DNA from 3 places in the Geobacillus sp. WSUCF-018B genome. Region 2 is predicted to be linked to each of the others. Evidence: riboswitches for the same ligand, from Rfam matches in the RefSeq annotation. Region 2 holds a riboswitch; each other region holds the start of a gene.

Region 1 (7,678 bases), on a different contig from region 2:
ACGCTTTAATCCAGCGGAGCGGGTTCGTCCGATAGCCGTCAAACGGGCGGTCAAAACCGAGCTGATGAGCGCGGACGTTGGCGTAAAACTTAATGTACGCTTCCAAATCAGCCAAGTCGATGCCATCGATGTCATTCCCGATGATTTCCCCGGCCCATTCGATTTCCAGCTCTGCCGCTTTCATAAACGTGTTCCGGACGAAATCGGCAAGCTCCGGCGTCCGATACTCCGGGTATTCGTTCAACACTTCTTTGAAAATTTTCGCAAACAAATCAACATGAATGTGCTCGTCACGGTTGATGTAATTGATCATCGTGCTCGTCGCCACCATTTTTTGCTGGCGCGCGAGGTTGTAGAAAAAGGCGAACCCCGAGTAGAAAAACAATCCTTCTAAAATAACGTCAAAGACGATCGACCGCAGCAAGTTCTCCACATTCGGCTCTTCGGCAAACGCCTTGTAGCCGTTCGTCACAAAATCGTTCCGCTTGCGCAGCGTCGGTTCGTTTCGCCAAAAGTCGAACACTTCATCTTGCTTTGCTTTCGGCACAAGGCTCGAGAGCACGTACGAATACGAATGGTTGTGAATGACTTCCTGCTGGGCAAGCATGATCATCAAGGCATTGATGCTTGGATCGGTAATGTAATCCGCCACACGTCCCGCGTAATCGGTTTGAATGCTGTCAAGCAGCGCCAACAGGCCGATGATTTTCAAAAACGCCTCCTGTTCGCGGGCGGTCAGCTGCGGAAACTGCTTCACATCTTGGGCCATATTGATTTCAAATGGCGTCCAAAAGTTGGCGAGCATTCGCTTATATTTCGCATACGCCCATGGGTAGGCGATATCGTCCCAGTTCAACACATTCGAGCAGCGGCCGTTGATAATGCCTGTCGAACGGTTCGGCGCCTCTGGATCCATAATCGGCCGTTTGACTAAGCTGATTGTCATGATCCATTCCTCCCTTTCAGCTAAGCTTCGGCGTGAATCTTTCCCCGGAATCGGCAACGTCCGGGGGAAGACCGTCAGCTCGCGCAAGAATCGCACTCGTCGATCGTCCCCGATGTCGAACGCACGTAATACGTCGTTTTCAGCCCCGACTTCCACGCCGTCAAATGCAAATCGAGCAGCTCTTTTGCCTTAATCGTGTTCACGACGTAGAAGTTAAAGGAGATGGCTTGGTCGATATGGCGCTGGCGGGCGGCGTTTTGCTTGATGCTCCAGCGCTGGTCGATATGGTACGCCGATTTGTAATACCATGTCGTCTGTTCGTTTAAATCCGGCACCGTAACGGGAATCTTATAATCTTTCTTTTCCTCGGCGTACACTTTTAAGAAAATCGGGTCAATGCTCGCTGTACTGCCGGCGATGATCGACGTCGAGGCGTTCGGCGCCACCGCCATCACATAGCCGTTTCGCATCCCATAGCGGGCCACGTCTTGCTTCAGCCGATCCCAATCCAATTCACCGTGGCTTTCGTAGCCGCGCCGCTCAAAATAAGCGCCTGTCTGCCAATCCGATCCTGGAAACGCCGGGTAGCTCCCTTTCTCTTTGGCGAGCTCCATGCTCGCTTGAATCGCCAAATACGCGATCGTTTCATACAGCTCGTCGGCATAGCGGACCGCTTCGTCCGACTCCCAGCGAATGCCTTTTAACGCCAAAAGATGATGCCAGCCAAAGGTTCCAAGCCCGACAGCGCGGTATTTTTCGTTCGTCAGGCCGGCTTGCAGCACAGGGATATTGTTTAAATCAATGACATTATCGAGCATCCGCATTTGAATCGGGATCAGCCGCGCCAAAACGCCGTCGGTCACCGCCCGCGCCAAGTTGATCGACGATAAGTTGCAGACGACAAAATCGCCTGGGATTTTCTCAATGATGATCGTCCCGTCTTTCACATATTGCCGCTTCGTCACTGTCGGGCTTTGGTTTTGCGCGATTTCCGTGCAAAGGTTGCTGCAGTAGATCATCCCGAGATGGCGATTCGGATTTTGCCGGTTCACTTCATCGCGGTAAAACATAAACGGCGTCCCCGACTCGAGCTGGCTGCGCATGATGCTTTTCATCACTTCGATCGCCGGCACTTTTTCTTTCGACAGTCTTGGTTCGTTGACGCATTGCCAATATTTTTCCCGAAAGCTGCCGCTCCCTTTTTCCTCATCATAAAAATCTTCCAAGCTAAACCCCATCACCTTCCGCACTTCATGCGGATCAAACAAGTACCAGTCGCCGCGCTGTTCGACTTGCTCCATGAACAAGTCCGGAATGCACACGCCGGTGAACAAATCATGCGTCCGCAGCCGTTCGTCGCCGTTGTTGAGCCGCGCATCGAGAAACGCAAAAATGTCTTTATGCCATACATCCAAATAGACGGAAATGGCCCCTTTGCGCTGCCCCAGCTGATCGACGCTCACCGCTGTATTGTTCAACTGCTTCATCCACGGGATGACGCCGGAAGAGACCCCTTTGAATCCTTTAATGTCGCTGCCGCGCGAACGGATTTTGCCTAAATAGACGCCGATGCCGCCGCCCGATTTCGACAAATTGGCGATGTCGGTGTTGCTGTCATAAATTCCTTGCAAGCTGTCATCGACCGTATCGACAAAGCAGCTTGAGAGCTGGCCGTACGACTTCCCAGCGTTGGCAAGCGTCGGCGTCGCCACGGTCATGTATAAGTTGCTTAACGCCCAATACGCTTCCTTCACGAGCGCAAGCCGCTGCTTTTGCGGTTCATTCGCCATAAGCGTCATGGCAATGACCAAAAACCGCTCCTGCGGCAATTCATACAACCGCCGCTCATAATCGCGCGCCAAATACCGGTCCGCGAGCGTGCGCAGCCCAATGTACGTAAACAGCTTGTCCTTCTCCGGATCAAGAAACGCACCGATGGCGTCGACTTCTTCTTTCGTATAACGTTCAAGCAAGAACGGACTGTACACCCCTTGTTCCGTCAGCGCAACAAGCAGCGAGTAGAAATCGCCATACCGCTTGCGCTCATCGTACCCGCGCTGCCGCGCCGCTTCACGGTACAATTGCCGCAAATACAGCCGGGCGCACACAAACGTCCAGTCCGGCTCCTCTTCATCAATGTAAGAAAGTCCTTCCAAAATAGCCGTTTGGTGCAGCTGTTCTACCGTGACGGACTCCTTTCGGCTAAGAAGCTGCCAAACACGCTCGACGTATTCATCAAGCGACAGACGGCCGAATCCAGCCGCGGCTTGCTCAATCAGCGCCGCAAACTCTTCACGTGAAAACGAAACCGACTTCCCTTGATCATCGAGGATGACCGTTTTCGTCAATGTGGTCATTCGTTTCTTCTCTCCTCCATAAAAAAATCCGCTCGGGCAGGCGAGCGGATGAAACGACAGACGGAAAAAGGCAGACGAACCCCTTGTTCTTTTCCCCTATCGTTTCATCTTCTCACACCCCGAAGAACATGAAACGTTCCAAGCAAGGCAGGTCTCCTGACTCGTGCATCGTCCTACTTTGGGGCCTTCCCAGCGGCGCGCTGAATGGCTCTTGCCGCCAGTGGCCATCCCATTTCGTCCGCACATACAGTTGCGGGGGCAGTTCCGGATTCGCACCGGATTCCCTATTAAGTCCTGATGGACACCGTTGCTTAGCAGAACAATATGTAGTTGTAAAAAAAGACCTCAAAACCAATATATAGTAGTTTAGCATCCTGATGGAACAAGCATATACCAAAACCGGGAAAATTGCAAGAGCGGGAGAAAGCAAATTTTCTCTTTCGCTTCGCCAAAGGCAAGGAAACTGTCCGCACCATCGAAAAAGGCGTTCTAGGTGTCGCCCTTAGAACGCCCTGTCGTTTCCCTGCTACGCCTCCAAAACAGACGCTGGCCGCTTCTCGTTTTGTACGGATGGAGCAAAATCGTACTTCTTTTCCACATACACTTGATGCCAAACCATAAACGCCAACACCGTCCACAGCTTGCGGCTGTGGTCCGCCTTGTGGCGGGCATGTTCATCCAGCAGCCGATGGAGCACATCCTTATGGAACAGATGATCGGTTTCGCTTTCGTGGATGAGCTGTCTCGCCCAGTCATACAGTTCGTTTTTCAGCCAGTGGCGAATCGGCACGGGAAACCCCAATTTTTTCCGGTTTAACACATGATCCGGCACGATGCCTTCGGCGGCTTTACGTAAAATATATTTCGTCGTACCGTTGGCTATCTTCATATCAGGGGCGATTTGCCTAGCAACCTCAAATACCTTTTTGTCTAAAAAGGGAACGCGCAGCTCAAGCGAATGGGCCATCGTCATTTTGTCCGCTTTGACTAAAATATCGCCCCTTAGCCATGTATGAAGATCAATATACTGCATCCGGTTGACGGGTGGGTAATGAAGCGTTTCGCGGTAAAAAGGAGCCGTCACCGCCGTATATTCGCGCCCCTCTTGGTACGTTTTGAGCAACGCCGCTTTTTCCTTTTCGCTATACATTTTCGCATTGCCGACATACCGTTCCTCGAGCGGCGTCGTCCCGCGTTCTAAGAAACTTTTTCCTTTTATTCCATCCGGAAGAAGCTTCGCGATCATCCGCAACACAGCTTTCACCACGTCTGGCATCCGCTCGAACAGCCGCAGTGACTGCGGTTCGCGATAAATATTGTAACCGCCAAACAGCTCGTCCGCCCCCTCGCCGGAAAGCACAACCGTGACATGCTTTCTCGCCTCACGAGCGACAAAATACAGCGGCACAGCCGCAGGATCGGCAAGCGGATCGTCCATATGCCACATAATTTTCGGCAGCTCTTCCATATACTCCTGCGGTGAGATGACATAGCTAATGTTGTCTACCCCAAGCTTCTCTGCGGTTTCTTTTGCGACATCGATTTCACTGAACCCTTCCCGCTCAAACCCGACGGAAAATGTCTTCAGGTGCGGATGGAATTGTTTCGCGATGGCGACGATGAACGATGAATCAATGCCTCCCGACAAAAACGCACCGACCGGCACATCGCTGCGCATATGGACGCTGACCGAATCAAACAGCGCATCGCGGATTTGCTTGACAAGCTCCTCTTCCGATTGGCGAATGGGGTCGAAGGATGCCTTCCAATAACGATGAATGGTGAGCGGTTTTCCGACTTGTTTCTTGAGATAATGCCCCGGCTCCAGCTTGTAAATGCCGGCCGACATCGTCAGCGGCTCAGGGACATATTGGAATGTTAAATAATGCTGCAGGGAATCGCCGTTTAGCGACTCCTGTCCCAGAGCGAGCAAGATGCTTTTCTTTTCCGAAGCGAAAAACGTGCGGTCTCCTTGCTCCGCATAAAAAAACGGCTTAATGCCGAACGGATCGCGCGCCGCAAACACCGTTTTCTCTTGCTTGTCCCAAATGACAAACGCAAACATCCCGCGCAGCTTTTCGACCGCTTTTTCTTTTTCCGCGCTGTAAAGGGCAACAATCACCTCGGTATCCGAATGCGTCGCAAACGAATATCCTTTCGCCGCCAGCTCTTCCCGCAATTCAAGATAGTTGTAAATTTCCCCGTTAAAAATGATCCAATATCGATCGTTTTCATAAGACAGCGGCTGATGCCCCGCCTCCAGATCGATGATGCTCAAACGCCGAAAACCAAAACTCACGTAGTCATCAAAAAAATACCCCTCATCGTCGGGGCCGCGATGGGTAATCAGGCGGTTCATCTCCATCAACGTTGTTTTCCATGTTTGCTCAATCGCTCTCGGGCGATCATGAATACAGCCAATAAAACCGCACATGGTGATGATTGTCCCTCCACTTTGCTAAGAAGAATCCAAAAACTACACGAAAAACCTTTTTGTTTAAAACTAAAATGATGGATACAAAGATACTTTCATTCTATCGTACACAACGTCAAGTTTCAAAAACAATCTGTTTCCATTTTTTCAGGAACACTGCTTGCAAGATTTTCAGTTCCTCATAATAATATTAACGATAAAGTATGGAGAAAGTGTGAATTTCACCATTTTTGCACATCGATCTGTTACGATAAAAACACACACGTGTTATAAAGGAGTTGAGAATGGCTTGTTAGCGTTTATCCTTTTTTTGACTTTTCTCATCGTTTCCCTTTGTTTTGTTCTCTTGAGAAGACCTCTAAACGGGAGGATGGATCAACTGTCGCTCGGATTGTATATTTCCTGTTTCTTGCTATTGGCCGCCTCATTATCCTATTATGCAAGTTCGGCCCAGACAGGCGATGCCATCAAAGCCTTCATACAGAACAGAAACAGCAGAGAAACCAATCCGTCCCCCAACAATCAAGCAAAGGAGGCGAATCGATCAGCTGCCTCTTCAAAGAAACAAGCGCTAAGGACATCCGTCCTGATTGACGCCCCTCTTTTGTCTCAGCTTCCGGAACTGCCGAGGGGATGCGAAGTGACCAGCTTGGCCATGCTCTTGAATCATGCCGGCATTCGCGTCGATAAGATGACGTTGGCGAAACAAATCAAGAAAAATCCTACTCCGTATCAAGTGCGAAATGGCCAAGTGTTTTACGGCCACCCAAATGAAGGGTTTGTCGGCGATATGTATACGTTATCGAAGCCTGGATACGGCGTGTACCACAAGCCGATCAAGCAGTTGGCTGAGCGGTACTTGCCGAACCAAATCATCGACTTAACAGGGCAATCGTTTGAGAACATCTATACATACTTGGCCAAAGGCACACCGGTTTGGGTGATCACCAACACCACCTTTCGTCCTCTTCCTCCCTCTGCCTTTCGGGAATGGCAAACCCCGCAAGGCCCGATCAAAATCACGTACCGGGAACACGCGGTGCTCATTACGGGATACGATGAGCAGTACATTTATTTCAATGATCCATTGACCGCTGTCAAAAACCAAAAAGCGCCGAAACAAGACTTTATCGACGCTTGGGTTCAAATGGGACGGCAGGCGATTACCTACCACCGTTAGACATCGGTGAATCCGAATCGCTTGCCTTTTTTTACATTTCAGTTGAACGATTTTCTCCATACATTTTGCACATCTATTTTTTATCATATCATTGCATCTCCCACTACAAGCTTAAGGAGGGAAAACGACATGAAAAAATGGCTGCTTGGCGCCATTTTCGCAGGAGTAGCAGCGATTGGCGCAGCTTGCTCAAATCCATCTTCCATGCAGGGACACGACATGTCCGGCATGAATATGGAAAAAGAAAATACTTCCGCTGAAACGAGCAAGCAGCAATTGCCTTTGGCAACCAATACAGAAGTATTATCCGGGAAAGAAATTCACCTTACTGCGAAGGAAGCGTTATTACAAATCAACGATCAAGTCAAACTCCCGGTCTACACGTACAATGGATCGGTACCCGGTGCGCAAATCCGCGTAAAGCAAGGGGATAATGTGAAAATTGTTTTAAAAAATGAATTGCCAGAACCGATCACGATTCACTGGCACGGCTACCCTGTTCCAAATAACCAAGATGGAGTACCGGGTGTCACGATGGACGCCATTAAACCGGGTGAAACGTTTACGTATGAATTTACAGCAACCGTGCCGGGAACGTATTGGTATCATTCCCATCAAAAAAGCGCCGAGCAAGTGGACAAGGGATTATACGGTACATTAATCGTAGAACCGAAAAATGAAGAAAAAGTCGATCGAGATTACACGCTTGTATTAGATGAATGGATGAGCGACCCGGACGCCGAAAGCCATATGGACATGAA
Region 2 (7,678 bases):
AGGCAGCCGCGGCAAACGGCCGAAACGCTTCTCCGTTTTCTTCGTCCGGCTCTCTCAGCGGCTTCGTCTGGTCAAGCGCCCATGGCTCCGCCTCTTTGCGTAGCCGTTCATGCGGTTTGAGCGGCTGGACGGCGGCGGTCAACTGGTATTTGCGCTGGTAGCCGCGCGGCGTGATCATCACGCCGTCATGGACGAATGTCGTTGAGTTGCCGATAATCACCGTCGTCAACATGCCGATCTCATGGTCAAGCATATGCGCCAAGTCGGTGAGGACGATATGCTGACGCTCGCGATACGCGCTTTTTACCAGACCGACCGGGGTCTCCGGAGACCGGTGGCGAAGCAGGATGCGCTGCGCCTCCACAATCTGCCGAGTGCGCCGCCCGCTTTTCGGGTTGTACAGCGCGATGACAAAATCGGCCGCCGCCGCGGCGTCAATCCGCTTTTCAATCAGCTCCCACGGCGTCAAATGATCGCTCAAACTGATCGTACAGGCATCGTGCATAATCGGGGCGCCAAGCAGCGCCGCGCACGAATGAATCGCGGAAATGCCGGGGATGACTTCGACTTCAATCGGACTCGCTTTCGTCCACCCTTTTTCGATCAACACTTCATACACGAGCCCCGCCATGCCGTACAACCCGGCGTCGCCGCTGGAGATGACGGCAACCGTTTTGCCGCGCTCGGCCCACTTCACCGCCGCTTGGGCGCGGCTCACTTCTTCGGTCATGCCTGTGCTGATGATCTCTTTTCCAGCAATGAGATCGCGCACAAGTTCGATGTACGTTTTGTAGCCGATGATGACGTCGCTTTCTTCAATTGCTTCCCGAGCCCGTTTCGTCATATGGTCGACGCTTCCCGGGCCGAAGCCGACAATGAGCAATTTGCCGCTCATCATGATCCCTCCTTTTGCCGACTAGCACCCATTTTTCACACTCCATTCGCCGCTCATGTCCCTTTCACGGCGCAACACATCGGGGGACGATCTTTTCCTCTGGCCGCCATGCTTGCCAAAGCCGCACGAACAGCGGAACATCCAAGCGGATGTCCAACAGCCGCTGGCGGTCGGCGAATACGTCTTCGGGCGCCCCTTGCATCACGATCCGTCCTTCGTGCATGACCGCGACGACATCCGCCCACTGCCAGACGAAATCCATGTCATGGGTGGCGATCAACACAGTCGTCCCCGCCTGGTGAATGGCGTCAATTTGTTTGAGAAACTGCTTTGTCTGATGCTGATCCAAATAGGCGGTCGGTTCGTCCAATACGAGCAAGTCCGGCTTGGCCGCCATCGTACAGCAGAGCGTCAGCCATTTTTTCTGTCCGAGACTGAATTGATGGGTCGGGCGGTCCAGCCAAGATTGAAGGTGGTATTCCGCCGTAATCGCGGCAAGCGCCTCCCCCATTTTTTCTCGATCGATTCCGGCATGGACTAAGCTGATCGCCAATTCATCACGCACGAGCGGAGCAAGGATTTGATGCTCCGGATTTTGAAAGACGATGCCGACTTCACGCCGCCATTGCGCCCAATCAGCGCCGCGTTCATACATGTTGCGCCCTTTCCAATACACCGCTCCTTCCTGCGCCCGCAGCAGCCCGTTCAAATGAAGAAACAACGTCGTTTTGCCGCAGCCGTTTGGCCCGATCAAGGCGCATTTTTTTCGCTCTGGAATTTCCCAATCAACCCCATTTAGCACATACCGTTCCGCCTGGTAAGCGTATTTCACTCGTTCCATCCGCAGCAGCAACGTTTTCACCCCTTCCGCCATGCCCAACCAAGCAGCAAGGCCATGATGATGCCGGCCGCAACATCGACAAGAGGCACATGCGCTTTTTCCCGCTGATGCGTATGCCCAGCCGACGCGACGCCTCCACGCGCCGCAAGCGAACGGCTGAACGCTTCATACGACTGCCACGTTTTCATCCATAGTTGGTACATCAGCATCCCGCCATGCCGCCAATGCGTTCCCCCGCTGCGGGCCCGCAGCGCCAGCATTAGCTCTGCGGCCGCCTGCTCGAGCAAAAAGATAAAGCGATACATAAGAAAGCAAAGTTCCACGAGCGACGCCGGCAGCCGCATTCGCCTCAGCACCGCAATCAAGTCCGGCGCCGGCGTCGTAATGAGAAGGAAAAACAAGCACGACCAGGCGGCAAGGGAGCGGACGGCGAGCTTTGCAGCCGGCTGCAGCTGGCTGTCGATGAAAGTTATTTGAAAAGGAACCGACACGGACACAACGAGCGTCAGCAGGCTGAGCCCTAAAAAAACGGAGGCGGCGAGCATCGCTTTTCCATACACGGAAAACGGCACTCGTGCACGAGCGACAATCCAATACGCCATTCCGATGAGCACAAGCCATTGTTCGCGCCAGCCGCCCATCATGACAACGGCAAGCATAACAAACGCCACGATCAGCTTCCACTCCGCCCGCCATGCCCGCAGCCGGTTGTCATACGCCCAACGGTCAAACTCGCGAATCATGGCTGTTTTTCCGCTCCGAACGCCCTTTGTACAACCCGACGACGTAGCCGATCACGCCGGCGCCAAGCGCGGCTTGCAGCGAGAACAGAAGCGTTTCGACTTCGCCGCCTGGAGGGGTGAAGATCGACTCAAACCACGGCCGGTAATGCGGGTTGAGCGTTTGAATGGCTTTTTCCGCCTGATCGTCCGTTCCACCGAATTCCGATCCGCGCGCCCACCAAAGCGGAATGATGACAAGCAAAGCAGCCAGCAACACGAGCAAGCCATTTTTCTTCATCGCATTACGCCCCCTTTTCCTTTTGGAACAGCGGAGAAGCTTGATAGGAGGAAAGCCAGTTCCAGACGATTACCGTTATGATGCCTTCCGTCACCGCCAACGGCACTTGAGTAATGGCAAAAATGCCGGCGAATTTCAAAAACGAGGCGGTGACTCCCCCATCAGGAGACGGAAACGCCAGGGCAAGCTGCAGGGACGTCATGACATATGTAGCCAAATCAGACAAACAAGCGGCAAGAAACAAAGCCGCTCGATTGGATACCGCCCCTTTTCGGCACAGTTGATACACTCCGTACGCGACGAACGGGCCGACGATCGCCATCGACATCGCATTGGCCCCAAGCGTCGTCACTCCTCCGTGGGCAAGAAGCAGCGCTTGAAAGAGAAGAACGACTGTGCCGATCACCACCATCACCCATGGTCCAAACAAAACCGAGCCGAAGCCGATCCCGGTCGGATGCGAGCTGCTGCCGGTGACGGATGGAATTTTCAACGCCGACAATACAAATGTAAACGCGCCAGCTAACGCCATCAGAAGCTTATGTTCGGGGTGCTGCTTCAGCGTATGCACAAGCCGCCGCAATCCGAACACAAAGAACGGCAAAAACAACAGCCACCAAAACAGCGCCCATTTGACAGGCAAAAATCCTTCCATAATATGCATGGCATACGCTTCATTTTCATTCGTCAACAAAAAATAGGAAACGAACAAAGCCACCATTCCGCTCCATCGAACCGCTCTCTTCATTTATCCCTTCACTCCTTTCGCAGCATGTTCCGTTTTCCGTTTTCCGCTTGGCGCCTCCCGTTCGCCGGCTGGCGTCAACACCAATTCGCCTTCGTATTCATACGTCGCCCACTCCCGCATCGGAACCCCCTCACCCAAATGGGCGCGCACAACCTCCTTCGCCCGCTCCGGCGTCATCTGTCGATACCAGATGCCTTGCGGATAGACGATCATCACACACGCATCTTGACAGCGTCCGTTGCAGCGCGTCCTTGTTGTATGGACAGCGTCGTCAAGCCCGAGACGGGCGATCTCCTCGCGCACCGCCGTTGTCACATCATCCCCGCCATGGCGGAGGCACGTCCCTCCGTTGCAAATGAGCACATGATGCTTCATTCCCCGCAAATCCCATGTCGCCACCGAATCCCCCCTTTTTGGCTAGAATGATAGAATTTAGACGCAGACAGACGGGCAGGTTTTCGGCAAAAGAAAAAGCACCTCTACAGCAGAGGTGCAGAAAAATGTATACGAAAGCCGCAAACGGCCCAAACAGGGCCCCTAAAGCCGTCATTCTCCCGCACGTCTGCCTATAGTCCCGTAGGCATCCGTCCGATCCAAACAAGGCAGGTCTCCTGACTTAGGATCATCGCTTGGCGGCGTCTTCCCGAAGCATCCTTCAGTGACTTGCTGCCGCAAAGCTCCCCATCACAGTGGCGGGCACCGTGCCGGATTTTCACCGGGCTTCCCTTTTCACCCAAACCCTAGAGCAGGCTTAGGCACCTTGTTTGTTTCTCGCCTATTGATCTTGTCATGGAACAAGCATCCGTTCTCATCGTAGTACAACTTGCTGGCAGGCGTCAACCGTTTTTTGCCGACAAATCTTCGCGGGCGACGACAACGCCGTCGGCATCGGCGTACACGTATGCGCCCGGCTCCCAGCGGACGCCGCCGAACTCGAGCACAACGTCGCGGGCGCCTTTTCCTTCTTTTTGGCATTTCGAGCGGGCGTTCCATTTCAACCAGAACGATACATCTCCAACTTGTCCAGGTCTAAGACAAATCCAGCGCCCAGCAATATATCCAATCCTAACAAACCGTTAATCCCCTCATAGTCCATCCCGCTAAAATCAATTTCATACTCTCTTAGCTGGAAAGAATCTAGCTGAATACAGTCTAATTTTTTTGTAAACGCGTACTCTTTCCCACCGATTCCGTAATAAGCCACAATACGATCGCCCGGCTCTACCCGCAAATGAATATCTTCTACTGCATTTTGAGAAATCACTGTTTTCGCCGCACCAGTATCAATCACCATATTATGAATCAACTTAGACCTTCCTTGATAAACGATTTCGATCGATGCAAACAGCAAGCCTTCACGATATTCAATCTGCATAATGAAATTTCCCTCTCAGGCCAATCGCTCCCCGAACTTTTAAAACAATCTCCTTGTGGCTAGTATGATAAACAAGCTGATTCCCTTTCGATTGCAGCAACTCACGAGTTGCATCCTTGTCCGAAACCGTTCCGATAACAGCCACCTCTTCAATGATTTCTTGATCTCCCTCTAAATGGGACTTTAATACTTGTAATTTCACAAATTGATTTGGATACAATGAACGCACTTCCTGCCATTCCATCTCCATCGCCTCAACCTGTTCGTTGTATTGAACGAGACTCGACCGCAGCCGTCAACCATTTTTCGCCAACAAATCTTTGTTGGCGACGACAACGCCGTCCGCATCAGCGTACACGTACGCCCCTGGCTCCCAGCGGACGCCGCCGAACTCGAGCACAACGTCGCGGGCGCCTTTTCCTTCTTTTTTGCTTTTCACTGGGCATGTGCCGATCGCCATCACGCCAATCGGCATGGCGCCAATTTCCGCTGAATCGCGGATGCAGCCGTGGATGATGACGCCAGCAAGCCCCCTCTCGCAAGCGATTTGCGCCAGCCGGTCGCCTAATAGCGCGACGCGGCGCGAGCCTTTTCCATCGACCACGAGCACCGTCCCCGGCGGCACCGTCTCCAGCGCTTCGCGGACAAGGACGTTGTCCTCAAACACGTCGACCGTCGCGATCGGCCCGGAAAACATCCGTTTTCCGCCGTACGATTGGAACGGCAACTCGCATACTTGCAACTCGTCTAAAAATTGATCGCATAAATCGGCTGTTTTCATTGTCGCTCTCCCCTTTCATGTTTTGCATTCGCCGTCATTCGCCAAAATCCTTCTGCCTCAGCAGTTTTTTGTCGACGATCTTTCATTCGAACGACTGACACGAACGCGGCGATGTGAACCAAACCATTGTGTGGCCGTCAATCGCTTCGATGTATTCCACCGATCGCATTGAAACCATAAAAAACGGCCCCGCGCCGATATATAGCGGAGACCGTTTTCACCGGCTCAAAGCCCCTCCGGTTTGACCAGACGTTCAGCTGGGCTAGCTGGATTCGAACCAGCGCATCACGGAGTCAAAGTCCGTTGCCTTACCGCTTGGCTATAGCCCAACGTTTTGTTGTCGTTTACAGTATGCGGCATGATGGTGCACGTTATGCATCAACCTGAATATCCTTTTGCTTGATGTGCGACACTATCGGTACAAGCACCCTTTCCCCACTATATCACCCCGTATTCCCCTAACACTTGTTTTCCTGATATGATACTGGAAGGGGAGAGATGTCTATGCGCCGGATCACGGTTTTTCGCTTCTATCTTTGCGCATTGTTTTTGTTATCGTTGCCGATCGTCTTAGCGGCCGCGGCTGCCTGGCAGCCATCCAGCCAGCCGAAAACCGCCGTCATCGCCCACCGCGGCGCGTCCGGATACGCGCCGGAGCATACGCTCTCATCCTACCGCCTTGCCGCCCGCATGCAGGCGGACTATATCGAAGTCGATGTGCGCGCAACGAAAGACGGGAAGCTCGTTGCCCTGCATGATGCGACGCTCGCCCGGACGACAAATGTCGAAACGGTTTACCCGCACCGGTCGCCATGGCGGGTCAGCGATTTTTCATTGCGTGAGCTCAAAAAATTGGATGCCGGGTCGTGGTTTCATCCACGCTTTGCCGGCGAGCGCATCCCGACGCTTGATGAGGTGATTCAGATGCTGAAAGCGGAGCGTGTGGAAGCCCCGTTGTACATCGAAACGAAACAGCCCGGCATCGAAGAGGCGGTCGTCCATCTATTGAAAAAACACGGTTTCCTGCAACAGCGCCGCGTCATGTTTCAATCGTTCCACCCGGAAAGCTTGCAAGCGCTCCGGCCGCTCATCCCGCACGGCATTCGGCTCATTCAATTGGTCGACGAGAAGGAAGCGCACAGCGGCCGCGACGAGCTGCTGCAACAAATCGCCGTCTATGCCGATGGCATCGGCTTGCCGCTCTCAGCCGTCACCGAAGAGTGGGTGCGCGCCGCCCATGGCCGCGGGCTCATTGTTCACGTCTATACCGTCAATGAACCACACGATCTCGCTCGCCTATGCGCCATGGGCGTTGACGGCCTGTTCACCGATTATCCAGACCGCCCTGGCCGCATTGCCGCCTGCCGTCGTCTGCCCCGCCATTGACCGGCCTTCAGGGAGCCAGGGGGAGTTTATTGTTTACATAATGTTATTATGGTTAATAAAAACGAAAATCGTTCCCATTTGACCCGATTCGGTGTATCATTTGAGAAAAAGGAGGCCAGATCGGCGGGCCGCCATCGGTCCGCCTTTTCGCCAAACCTCCCGTCCCCCAACGCCTGTTGCCTTCGTCACCGCTTCGGAAACTGAAACGACAATTTCTTCTCGTTTTCATCCCAGACAAGGATGGCGTCAAACGTTTTTTCGCCTTTTTTAAACCCTTTGATGACATTCGTTTTCCCTTGCGCCAGCAGTTTTTTCACATTGGCCGCCGAAATCGATTTGCCGAGAATGCGTTTGGAAATCGTAAACGGGCATTTTGTTTTCGCGTACTGATCGCAGCCGTACAACGTTCCTTTGTCGACGACGGTCCCACCGCAAAGCGGGCACGGTCCAAGCTTCTCGCCCATCGTTTTTTTCTTCCTTGTCCGCTGGATCGAGGCGGTGTCAACCCCTCTGAAATTCCAATTCGGCGCGGCGGCGATGGCGTCAGCGACCACTTTTTGCGCCAACTTTTTCACCTGTTCCATAAAGGCGGCGGGCGAGGTGCTCCCTTCGCCGATTTCGCTTAAGCGCTG
Region 3 (7,678 bases), on a different contig from region 2:
TGGCCACTCGACCCGCAAACGGCGCAGCCTGCTATGTTCCGCGGCCGAAAGCGGCGCGTCCGTCCAGCCGATATATGCATCGCGCCGATTCAGTTCCGTCATCCCATGACGGATGAGCGTAACAGCCAAAGGACGCCCCATAGCACCGTCTCTCCCCCTTCGATGAGCGCGCCGAGCACATCGCCGCTCACGCCGCCAAACTGCTTTTCCGCCCACGGCTTTGCCGCGAGGGAACAAAGCGCCATCGCCGCAGCCAACACCACAACCGCCGCCGGCGGAACGCCCGCCGCCGGAAGAAGCAAAAGCACAAGGCATGCCAATCCCAGCGCCCATGCTGCATCGCGCCATGAACTATATTCGCGAAGCGAGGCCGCCATTCCTGTCGATTTGGCCAGCTTGCCGGCGGAAAGAAGCCAGACAGCCCCGGCTCTCGACAGCAGTGGAATGGCAATAAACAGGGCAGGGGAAATGCCCGCTTTGATCGCTTCATGCAAAAACAGCCAGCGGAACGATAACAAACAAATGAGCGACAACACAGCGAACGCGCCGACGCGCGAATCGGCCATGATCTCTTGCCGCCGCTTGGCGTCCCGGTACGAAAAAAAGGCATCGCTCACGTCCATAAAGCCGTCGGCGTGCAGCCCGCCGGCAAGCCAAATGCCAAGCCAAAGAAGAAGGAGAGCCAAAAAAGAAGGCGGACCGAACGAAAGCGCCGTACAGGCGCCGTACACCAAGGCAGCCAGCGTCCCGAGCAGCGCTCCAGCCAGCGGCATTGTGCGCACAAGCCAGCGGACATGCGGGGCATTCCATTCAATCGAACGCTGGATGGGAATGATCGTAAACAGCTGCAGCGCCAGCAGCCAGCCATTCCATGCCCGCTTCATTGCGGCCACCGTCCTTTCTTCACGCGAAGAAGACCGCATTCCACCACGGCGGCGGCTTCTGCTTCCGCGACCAACTGTTGATGAAGCCAACCGAGCATTTTCATGTAGCGAAATGTGCCGAGGTCATTCGGCACGCCGCCAGAAAACAACTCATTGGACACAATGACAACAGCGCGGCATGCCGCCGCCCACGCCCGCACTTGGTCGAGCAGGCAACGGGCAGCGGCGAACGCTCCTTCCTCTGTTTTCCATTCATCTCCGGCAAATAACACATTCGCCCACCACATAGTCAAGCAGTCGAGGAGGACAACATCAGGCGGACGAAGTGCAGCCAACAACTGATCAGGCCCTTCCGGCGCTTCCCACACCACCCAAGGCGCCGTCATCCCCATGCGCCGCTCTTGATGGCGGCGAATGCGCTCTTCCATTTCCGCATCGGCAGCCCGGGCGGTGGCAACATAATGAAGCGTCTCGCCAGCGGCCAGCCGGATGGCGCACACCTCTGCCGCTTCACTTTTGCCGCTGCGCACCGCGCCGCTCACAAACACGATCATCCATCCCACCTCTCAAGCGCCTCAAGCAGCCGGTCATTCTCCACCTGCGTTTTGACGGCGAGCCGGATGTAGCGGCCGTCAAGCCCCGGGAAATTCATCGTATGGCGCGGCACAACCCCTTCCTTCAACAAATGAAAAAACAGCTCCTCTGTCCGTCCTGAACACGGACACAACAAATAAAAGTTCACGACCGATGGCGAGACGTCATACCGCCCGGCAGGCAGCGACCGAAACACCCGCTCCCGCTCGGCGGCGATCCGTTCTTTCGTCCACTTGACAAACGATTCCATCGTCATGAAACGAAGCGCCAATTGTTGGGCGATGCCGTTTGTGCTCCATGGCGGCTGATGCGTTTTCAGCGAAGCGATCACCGCCTCGTCGGCAGCGACATAACCAAGGCGCGCGCCGGCCAGGTGATGGATTTTCGTCAACGATCGAAGCACAATGAGGCGCGGATAGCGTCCCAACCAGCGCATCGCCGTAAACCCGCCGCGCCAAAACGGATAAAATGCTTCATCGATGATTACATAGGTGCCAGCCGTGTGCGCCGCGTCCACCAGTGATCTCAATTCCCCCTCCTCCATCACCGTCCCCGTCGGATTATTCGGATGGCATAAAAAGATAATGTCTTGCTTGCCTGCCCAGGCAGTCGCTTCATCCAAGTCATAAGAAAAGCCCCGCGCTTCATCGGCCGCGAATCCCTCCACATCGCATCCATAAGCGAGACAGGCGCGCCGATACTCGGAAAACGTCGGCTCCAAGATGCCGACGCGCCGACCGGCAAATAGCGCGGCCAACAAATAAATCGCCTCCGCCGCCCCGTTCGTCATCAGCACTTGTCCGGGTCGAATCTGCTCCTGCTTGGCAACGAGCTCCCTGAGCGCCTTCGCTTCCGAATCCGGATACTCCCCGGCCCAGCGAATCCACTCCTCACCGCTCGGCCAAGCTGACGGCGGCAGCCGGTACGGATTCGTATTGACGCTGAAATCAATGTATTCGTCTGGAGGGGCCAATCCGCATTGCTCATACAACGCGCGCGGATTCGCCCCATGCGCCGGCCAACGCAACGATTATCCCCCCAATCCATAGCAATAATGTAAACACTAGCACCGTTCCAATCATGATGCGGACCGCTTGGCGAATGTGGGCGGCGCGAAGCGGGGCGGCCGGGTCACCGAGCGTCGGCCTCCTCGAGACCACGCCGCCGTATGTATTCGTTCCGCCGAGCTGCACCCCAAGCAGCCCGGCCATCGCCGCCTCAAGCCAGCCGCTGTTCGGGCTTGGGTGGCGGCGGGCATCGCGAAATAAGATCGACAGCGCCAAACGAAAGCGGCGGCCGCCAAAGACCAACACCATCACAAGCGCCGTCAGCCGCGCTGGAATGTAGTTGAGCGCATCGTCCAGCCGCGCGGCCGCCCAGCCAAATTCGCGATACTTCTCATTTTTGTAGCCAATCATGGAATCACACGTGTTCACCGCCCGGTACAATAACGCGAGCGGCGCACCGCCCAAGGCCGCATAAAAGAGCGGAGCGGTGATGCCGTCGCTCGTGTTTTCCGCCACCGTCTCCACGCAGGCGCGGGTGATGCCGGCTTCATCGAGCCGCTCGGTGTCGCGGCCGACGATCATGGACAGCGCGCGGCGCGCCGCAGGAAGATCGCCTGCTTCCAGCGGCCGGCGCACGTCCTCAGCCGCTTCAGCGAGGCTTTTCGTCGCAATGGCGGTGAAAATGAGGGCCGCCTCGATCGCCACCCCTACGTATACGGACAGCGCGTAGCCCACATAAACGATGAACGCCGATATCCCGTAAACAGCGGCCAACACGACCGCCACGGCCGCCGCCCCTTTCGTCCGCCGCTTTGTTCCTTGATTCCAGCGGCGATCAAGCCACGCAATCATCATTCCCATCCCGCGCACCGGATGCGGCAGCCAGCGCGGATCGCCCACGAGGGCATCGAGAAACAGCGCCAACGTCAATGCGGCCAAATGGGTCATCGCCGTTTCCTCCGCTTCTCCCAGCGGCCAAGCGCCTCAACTGTTGCCTCATACACAAGCCGGCCGAGCGCCCGGCCAAGCTCCGTCGCCGTTCCGGCATAGGCAAAGACCTGCCCGGTTTGCGTCGCCGCCACAGCGAGCGAATCGGTCGACGTACCGGTGGCAAGCGTCCCGGTTTCCGGGTCGCAAACCGAACAGTCGGCGAGCGCTTTTGCCTTCGCTTCTGTCGCTGTCATCACCGCCTGGACAAACGCTGCTTCCGTCAGCACTCCGTCAATGACCACCACCATGTTGATCGTCCCCGGTCTTGCCGCTAGCGGCTGATGCTGCCACGCCCGAGCGGCATCGACGGCATTGCCGACGCCAGCGGTCGCCATGACCGCAACCGAAAACGCTTCCCCTTCTTTCTGAAGCCAAACAGCATCCCGGACATCAACCGCCGTCATCATGCCAACCGTTCGTTCCGGCGGAAACCCGTGCTGCTCCAAATAGCGGCGCATGTCTCCTTCCGCATCACTGCAATCGTAATCGAGCCCGACATGGCGGTTGACAAAATGGGTCGCCCATTGAAATCCGGCGCCGATCAATGCCGAGGACAGGACGCGAAGCGGCGCGGCCGCAGTAAGCACAGCGGCGTCATCAAGAAAGGAAAGCCGCAGCCCGCCGACCGGCGATTCCCCTTGCTTCTTGTTCGGCATGAACGAAAACATCGGCGTTGCCGACGCCGGATGGGCCAGACGCACAATCGGCGCGGCAAACACTTCCTCAAGCAACGCCGGCGTCATGACATCCGCAGGGGCGCCGAGCGCGGCTATTTTCCCTTTGTTCAGCACGAGCACCCGATCGCAATACAAGCTCGCCGCATTCATATCGTGGAAAACGGCGACGACCGTCAAGCCGCGGGCGTGCGCCGCTTCGGCGAGCCGGTCCAAAAGCCGGACTTGGCCGCTCACATCCATATGGTTCGTCGGCTCATCGAGCAAGAGCAGCTTGGGCTCTTGGGCGAGTGCGCGGGCCAAATAGGCGCGCTGCCGCTCGCCGCCGCTCAATCGTTCGAGCGGTTCATCGATTTTCCCCGTCAGGCCGACGGCCGCAAGTGCGTCTCGGAGGGCGGCTTCATCGTCCTCCGTCCACGTCGGAAAGAAGCCGCGCTGATGAGGATAGCGGCCGAGCGCCACCGTTTCCCTCACCGTATAGCCGGGCGCCGCCTCCGCTGTCTGCGGCAAGACGGCGGCCATCCGCGCCCATTGCTTCGCAGACAGCGCCGAGAGCTTTCGGCCATCGATGACGATCTCCCCGCTTGCTAGCGGCAGCTCTTTGCTGATGAGTTTGATCAAAGTCGTTTTCCCGCTGCCATTCGGCCCTAAGATGCCGAATATTTCGCCTTTTTCCACGGCAAACGTCACACCATCAAGCACTTGTTGCTGCCCGTATCGATGCGATACGGCCCGCACCTCGAGCATCGTCATCCCATCTTTCGTTTCGTTTTTCGGAAAAACAAGACGGCAAACAGCGGAGCGCCGATCAGCGACGTAATAACGCCGATCGGCAGTTCGCGCGGTTCAATGATCGTCCGCGCCGCCACATCGGCAAGCACAAGAAACGCACCGCCGTACAAGAGCGACAGCGGCAACAGCACTCGGTAGTTCGGCCCGCACACAAGCCGAACCATATGCGGAACGACAAGCCCGACAAAGCCGATCGTCCCTGACACCGACACCGCCGCGCCGGTGAGCAGCGCCGCTGCCGTCAAAATGATGACTTTTCGGCGCGTAACATCAACGCCGACATGAAGCGCCGCCGCCTCGCCAAAGGCAAACGCGTTCAACTCGCGGCTGTTGGCGATGAGCACTGCGGCCCCAACGAGAAAAAACGGCAGCAACAGCCCGCTGTATTTCCAGCCGCGCATCGCCACGCTCCCCATCAGCCATGAGATGATTTGCCGCAATTCTTCCCCGGTCAACGCGATCATGAGCGAAATGAACGCGCTGAAAAACGCGCCGAAGATAATGCCGGCTAAAATGATCGTCTCAACCGACATGCGCCGCTCCACAGCGCGAGTGAACGCCAAAACGGCGGCAAGCGTCGCCATGCCAAACAAGATGCTCACGACCGGCAGCGTGAACGTGCCAAAGAACGGCCATTGCCAGCCGAGAAAGATGACGAGCACCGCCCCGACCGACGCGCCGGACGAGACGCCGAGCGTGTACGGATCGGCGAGCGCATTTTTTAACAGCCCTTGAAACGCGGCCCCGGCCAGCGCCAATGACGCCCCGACCAAAAACGCAAGCACGACGCGCGGCAAGCGGATCGCCATCACGATCGGCACCCAATCAGCCGGAATGTGGCGAGGCAGCGCCGCTCCGAACCATTCAGCCGCCAAAATGCGGACAATAGAAGAAAAGGGAATCGACAGCGATCCTGTCGATATCCCTACGAGAAGCGATAACACGGCCGCGGTAACGGCCAATATATACATCCACATTTTACTTGAACACATCCGGGTAAATGGCTTTGGCAAGTTCCTCGACCCCTTCGACAAGGCGCGGACCCGGTCGGCTTACTAAGTCGGTGTTGACGTCATACACCCGCTTGTTTTTCACCGCCGGCACGTCTTTCCAAGCGGCGCGCGCCAACACTTGCTTCGCTCCGCCGTATGTCGTGATGATGACATCCGGCTTATAGGCCACGGCTTTTTCTTCCGTCACCATCGGCCAGCCTTCCAAGCTGCCGGCGACGTTTTTCGCCGAAATCACTTGAAGCATCTCATCCATAAACGTCCCTTTGCCGGCCGTATAAATTTGCGGCGGCGGCGACACTTCAATCCAGACATTGGCCTGTTTGTCCGCCGGGATTTGTTTCGCTTTTTCTTTGATTTTCGCAAGCTTCTCTTTCATCTCATCAATCACTTGCTTCGCTTTGTCTGTCGTCCCGGTCGCTTTGCCGATCAATTCGATGGACGCATACACATCGTCGAACGACTTCGCGTCATTGACGACAAGCACGGTGATGCCGGCGTCTTTCAATTGCTTGAGGCCATCGCGCGAGTTATGGGCGCTTGACGCGTGGGCCAAGACGAGATCCGGTTTGAGCGAAATGATTTTCTCGACGTTGAATTCCATGCCGCCGATTTTCGTTTTCGTTTTGACGTCTTCCGGATAATTGTCAAAATCGCTGACGCCGACGATCTTATCGCCCAACCCCAACGCATAGGCGATTTCCGTATTGCTCGGGATGAGCGAGACGATCTTTTTCGGTTCCGCTTTGATCGTGACATCCTCGCCAAGCCCGTCTTTCACCGTCACCGGAAACGCCGCTTGTTCCGTTTTCGGTTCTTCTTTTTTCGCAGGCTCGGTGCTGCCATTCGCCCCGCCGCAGCCGACGAGCACGGCGGCCAAAAGGAAGAACACCGCCACCACCGCCGGCCATGTCCAACGTTTCATCCGTCATTCCCCCTTCGATGATGTATGTACAACAAAAAAGCCCATTCCGTCCGAACGGGGAATGAGCACGAAACAGACCGCCAATGGGCACAACAATGCCCTGTACGACTGTTTCCACGTCTCACCCCCCGAAGATTCGGAAACTGCGGCAAGCAAGGCAGGTCTACTGGCTCATGCTTCATCCTACTCTGAAGCCTTCCCGTACGGAAAACAGCGCAAGCCATCTGTCCGTACAGTGGCGATTTCATTTCGTCCGCATTGACAGTTGCGGGGACAGCTCCGGATTCCCACCGGATTCCCTATTAAGCCGTTTCGGCGCCTTGCTGCGAATGGATTCAGTTATGGGATATGGACATTTTTATAATAATGCAGCGTTTAGCATTTGACAACTATGAATTTACAGCACTTCACCTTCCCACTCTTGCAGATAATCGCGACGGATTCATGACCCATGCTTCATAAGGAACAGAGCATCCCCTTTTCATCGCATCGAGCACCCGCGATTTCAAATGCGGCCATGTCACATATTCATCAATATTCGACTCATCGATCAACACAAACTTCGCCTTTTGAATTTCCTCAGGCTGGGGAGAAACGTTTCCTTTCACATATGTCGCTTTAAATACAATGTTTATGATATTTTTAGTTTCATTGTAATACACGCCGCTGACCCCAATGAGACGGATGTCAACGCCAGTCTCTTCATGCACCTCACGATGAACGGCCCGATCGAGCGGCTCGCCTGGTTCAACTTGTCCACCCGGCATTTCCCACGTATCGGAGCGGTCATAGCTTTTAACAA

What was found. Region 2 has a riboswitch for cobalamin ahead of CV944_RS06310 ((2Fe-2S) ferredoxin domain-containing protein). Riboswitches for the same ligand answer to the same signal wherever they lie in the genome.
Region 1: linked by a shared signal. The riboswitch ahead of CV944_RS12145 (ribonucleoside-diphosphate reductase subunit alpha) and the one ahead of CV944_RS06310 ((2Fe-2S) ferredoxin domain-containing protein) in region 2 are both predicted to bind cobalamin.
Region 3: linked by a shared signal. The riboswitch ahead of CV944_RS09635 (ABC transporter substrate-binding protein) and the one ahead of CV944_RS06310 ((2Fe-2S) ferredoxin domain-containing protein) in region 2 are both predicted to bind cobalamin.

The regions. Positions count from the first base shown of each region.
Region 1 is NZ_PIJF01000040.1:16,893-24,570, forward strand. It holds gene CV944_RS12140 (ribonucleotide-diphosphate reductase subunit beta) at 1-946, opposite strand, end outside; gene CV944_RS12145 (ribonucleoside-diphosphate reductase subunit alpha) at 1,021-3,303, opposite strand; cobalamin riboswitch at 3,433-3,628, opposite strand; gene asnB (asparagine synthase (glutamine-hydrolyzing)) at 3,830-5,737, opposite strand; gene CV944_RS12155 (C39 family peptidase) at 6,027-6,917, shown strand; gene CV944_RS12160 (multicopper oxidase family protein) at 7,047-7,678, shown strand, end outside.
Region 2 is NZ_PIJF01000014.1:37,546-45,223, forward strand. It holds gene cobJ (precorrin-3B C(17)-methyltransferase) at 1-895, opposite strand, end outside; gene CV944_RS06290 (energy-coupling factor ABC transporter ATP-binding protein) at 960-1,748, opposite strand; gene CV944_RS06295 (energy-coupling factor transporter transmembrane component T family protein) at 1,754-2,479, opposite strand; gene CV944_RS06300 (energy-coupling factor ABC transporter substrate-binding protein) at 2,463-2,756, opposite strand; gene CV944_RS06305 (energy-coupling factor ABC transporter permease) at 2,761-3,504, opposite strand; gene CV944_RS06310 ((2Fe-2S) ferredoxin domain-containing protein) at 3,505-3,903, opposite strand; cobalamin riboswitch at 4,089-4,282, opposite strand; partial or broken gene CV944_RS17950 (RraA family protein) at 4,341-4,481, opposite strand; gene CV944_RS06320 (retropepsin-like aspartic protease) at 4,499-4,879, opposite strand; gene CV944_RS06325 (hypothetical protein) at 4,869-5,123, opposite strand; gene rraA (ribonuclease E activity regulator RraA) at 5,175-5,660, opposite strand; tRNA gene CV944_RS06335 (tRNA-Gln) at 5,918-5,989, opposite strand; gene CV944_RS06340 (glycerophosphodiester phosphodiesterase family protein) at 6,165-7,046, shown strand; gene CV944_RS06345 (DNA topoisomerase III) at 7,232-7,678, opposite strand, start outside.
Region 3 is NZ_PIJF01000027.1:31,411-39,088, forward strand. It holds gene CV944_RS09600 (histidine phosphatase family protein) at 1-141, opposite strand, end outside; gene CV944_RS09605 (adenosylcobinamide-GDP ribazoletransferase) at 99-884, opposite strand; gene CV944_RS09610 (bifunctional adenosylcobinamide kinase/adenosylcobinamide-phosphate guanylyltransferase) at 881-1,438, opposite strand; gene cobD (threonine-phosphate decarboxylase CobD) at 1,435-2,505, opposite strand; gene cbiB (adenosylcobinamide-phosphate synthase CbiB) at 2,462-3,433, opposite strand; gene CV944_RS09625 (adenosylcobinamide amidohydrolase) at 3,430-4,902, opposite strand; gene CV944_RS09630 (FecCD family ABC transporter permease) at 4,899-5,933, opposite strand; gene CV944_RS09635 (ABC transporter substrate-binding protein) at 5,920-6,876, opposite strand; cobalamin riboswitch at 7,016-7,214, opposite strand; gene CV944_RS09640 (NUDIX hydrolase) at 7,284-7,678, opposite strand, start outside.